DNA from 3 places in the Rothia sp. HMSC064F07 genome. Region 1 is predicted to be linked to each of the others. Evidence: riboswitches for the same ligand, from Rfam matches in the RefSeq annotation. Region 1 holds a riboswitch; each other region holds the start of a gene.
What was found. A riboswitch is a leader RNA that binds a small molecule or an ion and turns the genes downstream of it on or off. The one in region 1 is predicted to bind S-adenosylmethionine.
Positions count from the first base shown of each region.

Region 2: it holds a riboswitch for S-adenosylmethionine, as region 1 does, so the genes downstream of both, HMPREF2712_RS02340 (methylenetetrahydrofolate reductase) here and HMPREF2712_RS00470 (ABC transporter ATP-binding protein) in region 1, are expected to answer to the same signal.
Region 3: it holds a riboswitch for S-adenosylmethionine, as region 1 does, so the genes downstream of both, HMPREF2712_RS01445 (bifunctional o-acetylhomoserine/o-acetylserine sulfhydrylase) here and HMPREF2712_RS00470 (ABC transporter ATP-binding protein) in region 1, are expected to answer to the same signal.

Region 1 is NZ_KV831918.1:116,096-120,338, forward strand. Features, by position in the region: gene HMPREF2712_RS00455 (hypothetical protein) at 1-292, shown strand, start outside; gene HMPREF2712_RS00460 (YchJ family protein) at 506-934, opposite strand; gene HMPREF2712_RS00465 (LLM class flavin-dependent oxidoreductase) at 1,072-2,499, opposite strand; SAM riboswitch class IV at 2,614-2,722, opposite strand; SAM riboswitch class I at 2,898-2,994, shown strand; gene HMPREF2712_RS00470 (ABC transporter ATP-binding protein) at 2,999-3,835, shown strand; gene HMPREF2712_RS00475 (aliphatic sulfonate ABC transporter substrate-binding protein) at 3,900-4,243, shown strand, end outside.
Region 2 is NZ_KV831925.1:68,623-72,865, reverse strand. Features, by position in the region: gene HMPREF2712_RS02350 (aldo/keto reductase) at 1-766, opposite strand, end outside; gene HMPREF2712_RS02345 (ABC transporter ATP-binding protein) at 803-2,563, opposite strand; SAM riboswitch class I at 2,911-3,027, shown strand; gene HMPREF2712_RS02340 (methylenetetrahydrofolate reductase) at 3,145-4,050, shown strand; gene metE (5-methyltetrahydropteroyltriglutamate--homocysteine S-methyltransferase) at 4,212-4,243, shown strand, end outside.
Region 3 is NZ_KV831921.1:188,244-192,486, reverse strand. Features, by position in the region: gene HMPREF2712_RS01450 (homoserine O-acetyltransferase MetX) at 1-634, opposite strand, end outside; gene HMPREF2712_RS01445 (bifunctional o-acetylhomoserine/o-acetylserine sulfhydrylase) at 837-2,183, opposite strand; SAM riboswitch class IV at 2,287-2,399, opposite strand; gene HMPREF2712_RS01440 (ABC transporter ATP-binding protein) at 2,748-3,734, shown strand; gene HMPREF2712_RS01435 (ABC transporter permease) at 3,731-4,243, shown strand, end outside.

The sequences.
Region 1 (4,243 bases):
TTTGGAAGACTCTGCATTGTCGCTTACCGGCATTAGTAGCGATATTTCTCAGGTGTACGGCTCAATGGTTGATGCATATGTTTCAAGCCAGGATTTAGAGAACATTATTTTTCTGTACAATCTGCTTCCGGCGTCTGTAGATTCGGCGAACATTATCTTGCGTGAATGCGATGAGCCGCCCCATATTCTGCCCTTGCATGTGGCGGTAGATCTTCTAGATTTGGGGGATCCGCGAAGCTCCGCTGAGGCAGAGCGCATTCTTCAAGATTCTGTTTTCAAGAAAGTGTCTTAGTCATGACCGCATCCCCTATTTTGATTCCTGCTATCGGGGCAGAGCGTGCCTCTTGGCTTGGTCTGGCTGATATCTCAGACTGACTTTGAAAATCTTCTAAAAGACAGAAGCTAACTAAAACAAGGAATGGCAGAATCGTTCCGGTTTCGGAATGATTCTGCCATTTCTTCTATGCCCGCACTCTGCACGAGACAGGGGCGGCGAGAGCTAGAGTTAGCGGACGTCGCCGTCCACGTAGAACCAGGCACCGCCCACCTTCTCAAAGCGCGACAGCTCATGCATGCTGCCCTTCACCCGATCCTCCGCAGGAACGCCCGGCACCGAACGGTAATACGCAACGAACTCCACCGTACCGGACGCATCAAACGGGCCACCCGAAGCACCCAGAATATCCAGGCGATACCAGCGGATATCATCCTCCAACTCCAAGGCGGCCGGGCGAGTACTCGGATGCCAGCTCGCCAGCAGGTACGCCGCATCCCCGGTCGCAAACGCGGTAAAACGCGAGCGCATCAGCTGCTCCGGCGCGGGAGCAGTCAGCGTGCCGGAGGCGGCAAACTCGCCCAGGAACCTGCCGCAGCAGGCGCCGTACACCTCGCCGCTCGAGCAGGGGCAGCGGTCATCATGGTTAAGTTCAGTCATGCCACCCAGTATAGAGAAAGCACAGCGCAAAGAAACGCCCGCTCTGCCGGGGGTACAAATCCTCCAGCAGAACGGGCGTTCTTGTTTTCAATCGTTAAGTTTGAGCGAACCTACACGGCACGCTTCAGCGGCAACGCTTATTCAGCGATTGCGCGAGCCGGGGTGTCAGCAGCCGAAGGCTTGCCCACGTATGCGCCGCGGTACTTAGCAGCCGGGTGGCTGTCAGCAACCTTGGTGTGGCCCTTACCGAAGATGTTCTCACGCAGGGTGTTGCCCTCGTACTCGGTGCGGTAGCGGCCGCGCTTCTGCAGCTCGGGAACAACGTACTCGATGAAGTCCTCGAAGGAACCCGGGGTGACGTGGTACGCCAGGTTGATGCCGTCCAGGCCGCCCTCATCGATCCAACGCTCCAGCTCGTCAGCAACCTGAACCGGGTCACCAACAATGACCTCACCCATGCCGCCGAGGGTGGTGTGCTCAGCGATGTCCTTGCGGGTCCACTTCTTGTCCTTCGCCTGCAGGGTGAAGGGGGTCAGGAAGGACTGAATCGACTCGGTCTGCACGTAGTTCAGGACCTCGTCCTCGTCGAACTGGGACAGGTCAACACCGGACCAGCCGCCGACAATAGCCTGTGCAGAGTCGAGGTTGATGTACTTCTTGTAATCCTCGTACTTTGCCTTTGCCTTCTCTTCGGTCTCATCCACGATGACGGAGAGCATTGCGAGGATCTTGACGTCGTCGCGGCTACGGCCCTGCTCCTCTGCAGCGGCGCGAATACGGTCGGTCACAACGCGGGTCAGGTCCGGGCGCAGGGCGCTGATGAACACAGCCTCAGCGTGCTTGCCGGAGAACTGCTGGCCGCGGCTGGATGCGCCAGCCTGGAAGATCACGGGGGTGCGCTGCGGGCTCGGCTCAGTCAGGGAGATACCGGGCACGGAGAAGTACTTGCCCTTGTGGCCAATCGGGTGGACCTTGGAGGGGTCAGCGTAGATGCCGCGCTCGCGGTCCTTGATGACTGCGCCGTCTTCCCAGGAGCCTTCCCACAGCTTGTAGCAGACGTCCAGGAACTCGTCGGCGATTTCGTAGCGCTCGTCGTGCGGGATCTGGGTGGGCAGACCCTGGTTCTCAGCAGCCGAAGGCAGGTAAGAAGTCACAACGTTGAAGCCGACGCGGCCCTCAGTGAGGTGGTCGAGGGAGGCGTAGCGGCGAGCCAGGGTGTAGGGCTGCTCGAAAGTAGCGGCAGCAGTCACGCCAAAGCCGAGGTGCTCGGTCACTGCAGCCATTGCAGAAATCTGGGTTGCGGGGTCATTCACGGGAACCTGAGCGGCACCTTCAATGGCGGGAGCGGCAGAGTTCTTGTACACGTCGTAGATACCAACAACGTCAGCGATGAACACGGCGTCAAACAGGCCGCGCTCAAGGGTCTTAGCCAGGTCAGTCCAGTACTTGATGGTGTTGTACTCGGTTGCGCGGGAGCGCGGGTGACGCCAGAGGTCGAAGCTCTGGTGACCGATGCAGGTCATTTCGAATGCGTTAACTACGATGCGCTTCTTCTGCTCAGCCATCGATTTTCCTTTCGCGAATGATCGGGGACGATCGGGTTAGTGCCCTGCACCCCGCGCGCCGCCTCCTTCTTGCCTTCTGCGTTCGGTGGTGGCCTTCGTGCAGGTGGCGCGTTCGCGCCGTACTTGCCTCTTTCCGTTGAGGCCAGATCATCATCTGGGGCACCCCGCTACGGGAGAGGGTTGCCGCCCGGCTAGCCAGAGCTTAGCGCCGGGACTCATGATCTCGTGGTTTGAGTGTACGGGGCGCGCGGGAGGGAGGTCACGTTTGTGACGAAAAAATCTTTTTGTGACGTGGAACCGAAATATTTCGTGATAAATGCGAAATATACGGTCATAGAAATTCATACGCGCCCGCAGGGTTGATTGAGGCACGCCACAGCCCATAGGGTGGGAGAAGCAAACCATCCAGAGCGACTGAGAGACCTGGCTCCACGACGTCGCAGCAACCGGCACGGATTCTTCCGCCCCCGGTGCTAACGCCAGGAACGATGGAAGTGACATGACACTCAACAGTGCAGTAACTGACGTACCCACCAGTGAAAAGAACGGCCGCCGTGCCGTATCCACCGCCGCCGTCCCCTTGAGCTTTGAAGGCGTCGGACAATCTTTCCCCGTGCCCGGCGGAACCCACGAAGTTCTTCGCGGAGTCTCCTTCACCGCAGCCCCCGGCGAGATTATCTCCGTCATCGGCTCCTCCGGATGCGGCAAATCCACTCTCCTGCGTGCAGCAGCAGGCCTGAACCGCATCACCGCAGGTACCGTGCGTATCGGCGAGAAGGCAGTGACCGGCCTCGACCCCCGCGTAGCTATCGGCTTTCAGGAACCGCGCCTGCTCCCCTGGCGCACCGTCGCCGACAACGTGGCTCTCGGACTACCGCAGGGCACCAAAAAATCTGAAGGCGCAGCATCCGTAGCGCGCCTGCTCGACCTGGTCGGACTGGGCGAATACGCAACCCACCGTCCCAAGGAAATTTCAGGCGGTATGGCTCAGCGCGTGTCCCTGGCGCGAGCGCTCGCACGCAACCCCGGCGTGCTGCTGCTCGACGAGCCCTTCGGTGCTCTGGACGCGCTGACCCGCATCAACATGCAGGATTTGCTGTTGGACGTGCACCGTCAAGACCCGACCACGATTCTGCTGGTCACCCACGATGTGGAAGAGGCGCTGTACCTCTCTGACCGGGTGATCGTCCTCGGTAAGGACACCCCGGAGGCGCCCGCCACCATCCAGCGCATTGTGACCGTTGACCGTTCTCACCCGCGTGACCGCGCCGATGCAGAGATTACGGCGCTGCGTAGCGAACTGCTGGCTGAGCTCGGCGTGGAAGATAACGCCTAAAGCCGCCACGAAACGCATTTCTTACACATCACATCATCATCTTCAGAAGCGAAAAGATTTCATCATGACTTACTCCCCGTCTCGCCGTACCGCCCTCAAGTCCCTTGCCGCAGCCGCCGCTTTTGCTACTCTGCTCAGCGCCTGCGCCGGTGAAGGTTCCGGTTCCGCTAACGCCTCCGGTGCTGCCGGTGGTGGCAATCAGAACACCGTGACCATTGACTACGCGACCTACAACCCGCTGTCCCTGATTATCCGCAAGAAGGGTTGGCTTGAGACCGCCCTGTCCGCCGAGGGCAAGAAGGTTGAGTGGGTCAAGTCGGCTGGTTCGAACAAGGCGAATGAGGCGCTGCGTAGCGGCAATATTGATGTCGGCTCCACCGCCGGTTCGGCGGCGCTGCTGGCACGCGC
Region 2 (4,243 bases), on a different contig from region 1:
TGGCGGCGTCGAGCACGTTTTTCTTAGAGTGGGACAGGCGCGAACCGGCGGGAATGTTGTCGCGGCGGTACTTGCCGGTCAGCAGGCCGTTAGCGAGCGGGAAGTACGGCAGCACACCCATGCCGAAGTGCCGTGCGGCGGGCAGGATTTCGAGTTCTGCGCGGCGGTCGAGCAGGTTGTAGTGGTTTTCAGCGACGATGAACCGTTCGGTGCCGAGTTCACGGGCGCAGTGTTCGGCGTGGGCGAGCTGCCAGCCGGAGAAGTTGGAGTGGCCCAGGTAGCGGACCTTACCGTCGCGTACGAGCTGGTCGAGGGCACTGAGGGTTTCTTCGATGGGGGTGTTGGGATCGGGGCTGTGGTAGAAGTACAGGTCGATGTAGTCGGTGCCGAGGCGGCGGAGGGAACCTTCGACGGCGCGCATGATGTAGCGGCGCGATCCGCGGGCGTTGCGGTCGTTGCCGTTGAGGTCGCCGACGGGCAGACCGAATTTGGTGACGATGGTCAGTTCGTCGCGGTCGAGGCCGAGCTGGGTGAGGGCGGTGCCGAACATGGTTTCTGAGAGGCCGGGTTCGGCGCCGTAGAGGTCTGCGATGTCGAAGAAGCTGATGCCTGCGTCGACTGCGGCGGCGATGACTTCGTTGGTACCTTCTTGGGTGCGGGTGGGGGTGCCGGGGCGGCCGAGGTTATTGCAGCCGATGCCGACGCTGGGTACGACGAGACCGGAGTTGCCGAGCCTGCGGTAGACGGGAGATTCAATACGTTCCATGTTTTTAACTCTACGTTGTGCGGGTATGTTGCGTGGTTATTTCCCCTCCAGTTGGGAGGCGAAGAGCTTCCTGAAGCGTGATGTGGGGTCGGTCGTTAGGTCCCGGTAGGTTCCTTGTTCCACCACACACCCACCATCCAACACCACCACAGAATCAACACCACGCAACGTCCACGCACGATGAGACACCAACACCACCAAACGCCCAACAGCAGCCACCTTCAACCGAGCAAAAATCTCCTCCTCAGTCTCAGCATCCACAGCACTGGTCGGCTCATCCAACACCCACACCGGCGCATCCCGAAGAACCACACGCGCCAACGCCAAACGCTGCCACTGACCACCCGAAAGACCAACACCACCAAACGACTCACCCAACTGAGCATCCAAACCACCCTCAAGACCACGCACAAAATCATCAGCACAAGCCACCGACAAAGCCGACCACAAATCAGCATCACCAAGACGCTCAACAGCCTCCTGCGGCAAACCCAGAAGAAGATTTTCACGCACAGTCAGTTCATAACGGCCGTAGTCTTGACTCACCAAACCAACATTTGCCAACATGTTGTATTTACTCTCAGAAGAAGCACCCTTATACGTTATGCTCCCCTGGGCAATTGGTGTAATTCCAAGAATTGCATTTATTAGCGTTGTTTTTCCCGCGCCCGAGGCACCAACTACTGCAATCATTTGATTATTCATCAGCTCAAGATTAATATCTTTAAGCGCAAAAGACGACGCGCCCTCATACTGAACGGATACATCTTTGCATATAATTTTTGAAATATTTTCATGGTTAGGGTTAGAAGTTTTTATCTCAGAAGCATGGTCGTAAGTATTAGAGTCGCATACCCTTCGGAATTGCTGAACAGATAATGCTCCATTAATAATCTGACCGAATGAATATCCCACCTCTTGGGTCGCGTCAACACAGGCAATGATTCCAATCAGCGATCCGGCCACATACGATATATCGGCTCCTGAATCCACAAGGAAGTACAGGGACGCAAAAAGTAAGACAGAGCAGAGTAGCCCTGCAACTACGGAGATGATTCCTCTAACACTTTCAAGGCTCAATTCCCTACCGGCCGCCCGGCGTCGCCAGGACGCTACGCGTTGCGAGAAAAATCGGGAGGCTCTCATGAGGTGAAGTTCTTGGGCGCGACTTTGAGCCATCAGATTGTCTAGATAGTAGTTCTCTACCCGATAGTCCTCGTACATTAGGGTGTATATAGCGTAATCACGTTTAGCGAGGATTACCATTGCAATAGATAGGGGTAGTGAACACAGTGCCGCAAAAATTGCTGCCACAATGCTGACGTTCGCGATATTAAGACAGAGAAGTAACACCATTGCGAAGGCACTCACCAGTGTCATAACTGACATGGTGTGAACCTGCAATTCCTGTTTCGATATTGCCTCTCTAGCAGCACGTATATCTTCCTGTGATTTTGTGCTACCTATATCAGATAACGGAAATGTAGATAACCTGTTATTTAACATGCAGTGAACCCGATAGTTCACCTTTGATTTGAGGATGAGCATGTTACTTATGACCCAGCGTTTAGCAATGATATTAATTCCGACAACAAGGGCAAGAGCAACGATATAAATCCAGGCCGCACCACCATTTGAACCGCTCAAGGCTGATACTGTATTACCAATCAGCAGGGACTGACTCAAGGGAATGCAGGCAATGACGGCTAGCGATAGGGCGACGCTCACCAGGGTTGTGGGACAGGTTTTCCATGCTAGGCGGAAGGACCAGAGTATAGAAGAAAATAGCTTTTTCATTCTCACCACGCTCACAAAGTCATATTGAACTCATCTTTGAGCCCTACAACTCCTCGATGAGCGGACATCGAAACACTACCCGTGCCTCACTAGCTACCCTACCCCTCAATGAAATTCAAAACACATATATTCGTGCGTGTCCAAGAATATTAAGCAGATATATCTGCGATAGTTCCGGGCATCCAGGGTCAGCCGACAGCCCTACCCGCAACGCCCCCCAGCCCCCCTTCGTCATAGTCAGTCATATTAAGTTCATATTTCGCCCCAATGTCATGTCCAGAAATATTAGGACATCAACCGCCGTATCCCTTGCACGCCCTCGGAGGTGGTGGGTAGAGTGAAAGCGTTATCTATCAAGAGCGACCGAGAGATCTGGCTCGTAGACGTCGCAGCAACCTCGCCAGTATCCCCCACCGTCACGGTGCAGGGTACGGACAAGGTGCTCCCGCCAGAACCGATAGAGAAGAATACCCTTCGGCACCCCTTGATGAGTCGTACCCGCAAACCGGTACAGCGCATCCTGCAGAAGAATTCGCGCACCCTCACGGTGCGTATCTATCGGGTGAACACGAAGGATGGTTATGGCTACAGTTCACCCGGCTCTTTCTTTTGAGCTGTTCCCTCCGCGCTCACACGCAAGCTGTGAGTCGCTGATTCGCACCATTGCGGAGCTTGAGGGTACCAACCCCGACTACGTTTCGGTCACCTACGCCGGAGATGCTAAGCGCCGCCAGAAGACCTTGGCGCTGCTCGACCACCTGGTGCATGAAACCTCCCTCACCCCGCTGGCTCACCTGATTTGTGCAGGCCACTCGGTGCATGAGCTGGAGCGTGCGGTCCGCCTGATTCTGGGTCTGGGCGTGCGCGGTTTCCTGGCTCTTCGCGGTGACATTCAGGAAGGTCAGGTTTCTGAGCTTCCTTTCGCCCGCTACCTGGTGGAGCTGATTCGCCGCGTGGAGCGTGAAGATTTCGCCCACCTGGCAGCTGGCAAGGTGTCGATTGGTGTGGCGGCGTACCCGCAGAAGCACCCCGAGTCCGCATCCCTGCTGCAGGATATTGAGATTCTACTGTCGAAGCAGCGTGCCGGCGCGGATTTCGCGATCACTCAGGTGTTCTTTGAGGATGAACGCTACAGCGCCCTGGTCGATTCGGCGCACCTGGCAGGCGTGGATATTCCGATTATTCCGGGCATCATGCCGGTAACCTCGCTGAAGCGGTTGCAGAACCTCTGCCAGATGGCGGGCATGGAAGTCCCGGCGGATCTTGCCTACGCCCTAGAGACGGCGACCAGCAACGCAGAGTTGCACCGCATCGGTGTTGAGTACGCGTTGAACCAGTGCCGCACCGTGATGGACGCGGGCGCACCGGGCCTGCACTTCTTCACTTTCAACGAGCATGCGGCGGTTCTGGACGTTCTGGATCAGCTGGATTTGCCGCGGTACAGTAACCGTTTCTCTCAGCCGCTGAGCGAACTGGAATACGCCTAAAACCCCGCTTCAACCGATAACGCTCCTTGTCGGATGCGTTTCCACTTTCTCCCCCACAAATATTCCGGGAGTTGTTGAGTCCTCCGTTTCACCACCCACAGTCGGGTGGTAAAACGCCGGAACCGACTCCCACATCTATCCCCAGTAAAGGAATAACTATTATGTCGAACACCGCATTCCCCGCCGCAACCAT
Region 3 (4,243 bases), on a different contig from region 1:
CCAGCTCGGGGTTAGTTGCCGCCCACTCCAGGGCGCGAGCACCACCGAGGGAACCACCAATCACGTAGCGGAAACTCGTCACGCCCAGTGCACGCGCCAGACGCGCCTCCGCACGTACGGAGTCGCGAATGCTCACCTGCGGGAAGCGGGAACCCCAGTGCTCACCAGCGCCCGGGTAGCCCTCGGGGACGATGCTTGCCGGGCCGGTAGAACCGTAGCAGCCACCCAGAATATTGGGGGCAATCACGAAGTAGCGGTTGGTGTCCACGACCGAGCCGGGGCCCACGATGCCTTCCCACCAGCCGTCCGATTCGATAGCGCGAATCAGCGGGGCGGGCATGTCGGGGGTGGGTACGCCGCGGGAGACATGCGTGTCACCGGTGAGCGCATGCAGGATCAGGATGGCGTTATCACCAGCCTCGTTGAGGGTGCCCCAGGTTTCGTAGCCGATGGTGACCTGCGGCAGGGTCACGCCGGACTCGAGCTCCAGGTCGCCGATGTTCAGCTGACGCAGGTAGCCTTGCGCTTCGGGGTGTTCGCGCTGGGTGCCCGCCACGGGGATGGGTGCGGTGACAGGCTGGCTGGTAGTGCCGGACTTGGTGGTGCCGGACTGGCTAGTGCTCTGGGTGGTCATGGGGTTCCCTTCACTGGGTTGGTCGGCGAGGTGGTGCCGGGTGTGAGCGGGGTAGGTGTGAGCGGGGTACTCGTCTGCAGGTAGAAGGAGCAACGGGTTGGGCGGCTCAGGGCCACGCGCTCATGAAATGCTCCGTAACGGGGAATCCGCAGGTGGACCGAAAAGCCGTAGCTTACCAATCCACCTGCGGATGCATCACCTTTTAGGAGAGGGTGTCAAAGCCCAGCTGCAGGTCGGCGAGAATATCGTCAATGTTCTCAATGCCAACTGCCAGGCGGACGAAGTTCGGGTATACGCCAATCTTCTCCAGTTCCTCAGCGGAAAGCTGGGAGTGGGTGGTGGAGGCGGGGTGAATCACGAGCGAGCGCACGTCGCCAATGTTCGCAACGTTGGAGTGCAGCTTCAGGGCGTCCACGAAGTCGCGGGTCTGCTCCAGGGTTGCGTCCTTGAGGGTGAAGCCGAGCACCGCACCGGGGCCCTTGGGCAGGTACTTCTGTGCACGCTCGTACCAGGGGGAGGATTCCACGCCAGCCCAGATAACCTTCTCGACCTGCGGGTTTGCTTCGAGCCAGTGGGCGACCTTGGTGGCGTTCTCAATGTGGCGTTCGATGCGCAGGGAGAGAGTTTCCAGACCGATACCGATGTTGAAGGCGTTGGTCGGGGAGATGGCTGCACCGGTGTCGCGCAGCAGGGAGACGCGCGCCTTCAGGATGTAGGAGAGGTTCGCGCCGAACGCGGAGTCCTTACCCAAATCGCGTGCGTAGACCAGGCCGTGGTAGCCGGGGGCGGGCTGGTTGAACTTGGGGAACTTCTCGGGGTCTGCACCGTAGTCGAAGTTACCGGAGTCAACGATCACGCCGCCGATGGAGGTGCCGTGGCCGCCCAGGTACTTGGTGGCGGAGTGGACGACTACGTCTGCGCCGTGCTCGATGGGGCGTAGCAGGTAGGGGGTGGGTACGGTGTTGTCCACAATCAGGGGTACACCGTTTTCGTGCGCAATTGCAGCAATAGGCTCAATGTCGAGCACGTCATTACGGGGGTTGGGTACGGACTCGCCGTAGAAGAGCTTGGTGTTGGGGCGGACTGCGGCGCGCCATGCGTCCAGGTCGTCCGGGTTCTCGACGAAGGTGGTTTCGATACCGAGGTCGGCGAGGGTGTACTTGAGCAGATTGTAGGTGCCGCCGTACACGGAGGGCGATGCAACCACATGGTCGCCTGCACCGGCGATGTTCAGGATTGCGTAGGTGATAGCTGCCTGACCGGATGCCAGCAGCAGCGCGCCGACGCCGCCTTCCAGGGAAGCGATACGGTTTTCGATTACTTCATGGGTGGGGTTGTTGAGGCGAGTGTAAATGGGGCCCAGTTCGGAGAGGGCGAAACGGTTCGCTGCCTGCTCGGCGCTGTCAAAGACATAAGAGGTGGTCTGGTAGATGGGTAGTGCCCGAGCTCCCGTTGCGGCATCCGGCGCCTGACCTGCGTGAATCTGGCGGGTTTCGAACTTCCAACCGGCGGGGTTGGCGGGAGTCGGGACGGTAGTGTTGTTGCTCATGCGTGGCTCCTAATGGGGATTCTTAGGGGGCCGCATGCCGACGGTACAGGAATCGTCGTCGAATAATCCTGTCACGATTGATGTACCGTTATCGGTCACATCGGTCCCGCGCTTGCGTCACGCTTTTGCGTGCCGCCTGGTCTTCACCCAGGGCACCCCACCGCGGAGGAGGGTTGCCGGCCAGCTAGCTGGGGCTTATCGCTGGCGCTCTTGACCTGTTATCTTAGAGTGTCATAGGGCACGGGGTGGGGTCAAGGGTTTTGTGGGTGCGCAGTACTTTAAGACATTTCATTGCAAAGATGACGTTTTTTAACGTCTGTCACCAAAAACCGTCTGCAACAAAATGTGAGCGACGGTGCCGGGGCAATCCGAGGGCGAGGCAATCGAGATGCGGAGGCGGACACCCACCATCCACACAGTAACCCCCATCACTTTTATCTACGGCTTTTCGGTACACTGAAATGACACATACACTCACGCAGGGTACAACTCGCTACGCCGTTTATCCTGCTCAGCATCCCTCCGGTATAGGGGCCAGAGGGTCATACCCGAAGGTTACCTACCATGTCTCTTGTTCTTGATGCGGCGCAGCTCAGCCGCGTCTTTGGCAAAGGTGAAAACGCTTTTACCGCCGTCGACCGTGTGTCACTTCGCGTCAGTTCCGGTGAGATTCATGCCCTCCTCGGCCCCAACGGTGCGGGCAAAACGACGACCGTGCAGATGTGCTCGACCCTGCTCACCCCCACCGGCGGTAGCCTCACCGTGAACGGTATTGACGCTATCGCCGACCCGCAGCGGGCGCGCCGTCACGTGGGTCTCGCACTGGGCGGGGAGAACGGCTTCTACCCGCGCGCTAGTGCCCGCGACAATCTGCTGTTCTTCGCCGATGTTGCGGGGGTTTCCGGGCGGACCCGACGACACGAGGTGGAGCATGCCCTAGCCCGTGTGGAACTCACCGATGCGGCAACGCGGCCTGTCCAGGAGTTTTCCCGCGGCATGAAGCAGCGCCTACATATTGCCCGCGCCCTGCTCGGCTCCCCCGCTCTGCTCCTGCTGGATGAGCCGACCAACGGGCTCGACCCCGATATCGCCCTGACCGTGCGTGCCCTCATCAGATCTCTGGCAAATGAAGGTACCGCCATTCTGCTGACGAGCCACCTGCTGGGCGAGATTGAGGACCTGGCGCACACCATCACCGTTTTGGGTGCCGGTTCCGTTGCTGTGAGCGGCAACCTCGAGGACGTTGCCGCGCACGCAGGTATTGCCGCCACGACCGTGGTACAGGTCGAGGCCACCGCCACCGAGGGGCTTGATACGCTCCGCGGGCTCCTCGGCGATAAGGCGGCGGTGCTCTTCGCCCCGCGCGGTTCCGGCTGGGAGCTGACCCTCTACTGGCACGGCGAGCGCACCACGTTCGAGGCGGGTGAGGCTCACCGCATCCTCACGGAGGGGCTTGCCACCGCGAACATTGGGGCACGGACCGAACCGTACACGCGACCGGCAACTCTGGAAGAGGCATACCTGGCGATGGCGGAGGGGCTCAAGCGATGAACGCTCAGACGCAGCATCCAGCAGAATCTCAACGACCGCGCGACCTGCAGCACCTGCTACACGACGTACAGCAGGAGTGCGCCCGCCAACTGCGACTCATGGGCTTTAGCCTGCGCCAGTTCCTGACGGTCCCCTACTTCATTCAGCTGCTCATCAGTACGGTACTCGGCTCGGTCATCCTTCAGGCGCTCGCCGTGCATGCGGCGGCGCAGAGCTCCGCGGGTCACTCCGTTGACCCGACCCTCGCGTGGACCCGCGCGGGCATTGTGGGCATGTGGTCGGTCTGCATCGTGTCTGCGGGCATCATCAATTTCGAGCGTTTCCGTGGGACCCTCGTGTACCTATGTTCGGGGTCGATTTCTCCGGTGCGGGTGCTGGCGGCTATCGTTTCGAGCGCATCCATTGTGGGTATGGCGGCTTTGCCCCTGTCGTGGCTCATCTGGGCTCTTGTGACGCTTAACCCGCAGGTCACGGACTTTTCAGCACTCTGGCCGCGCTACGTTCTGGGC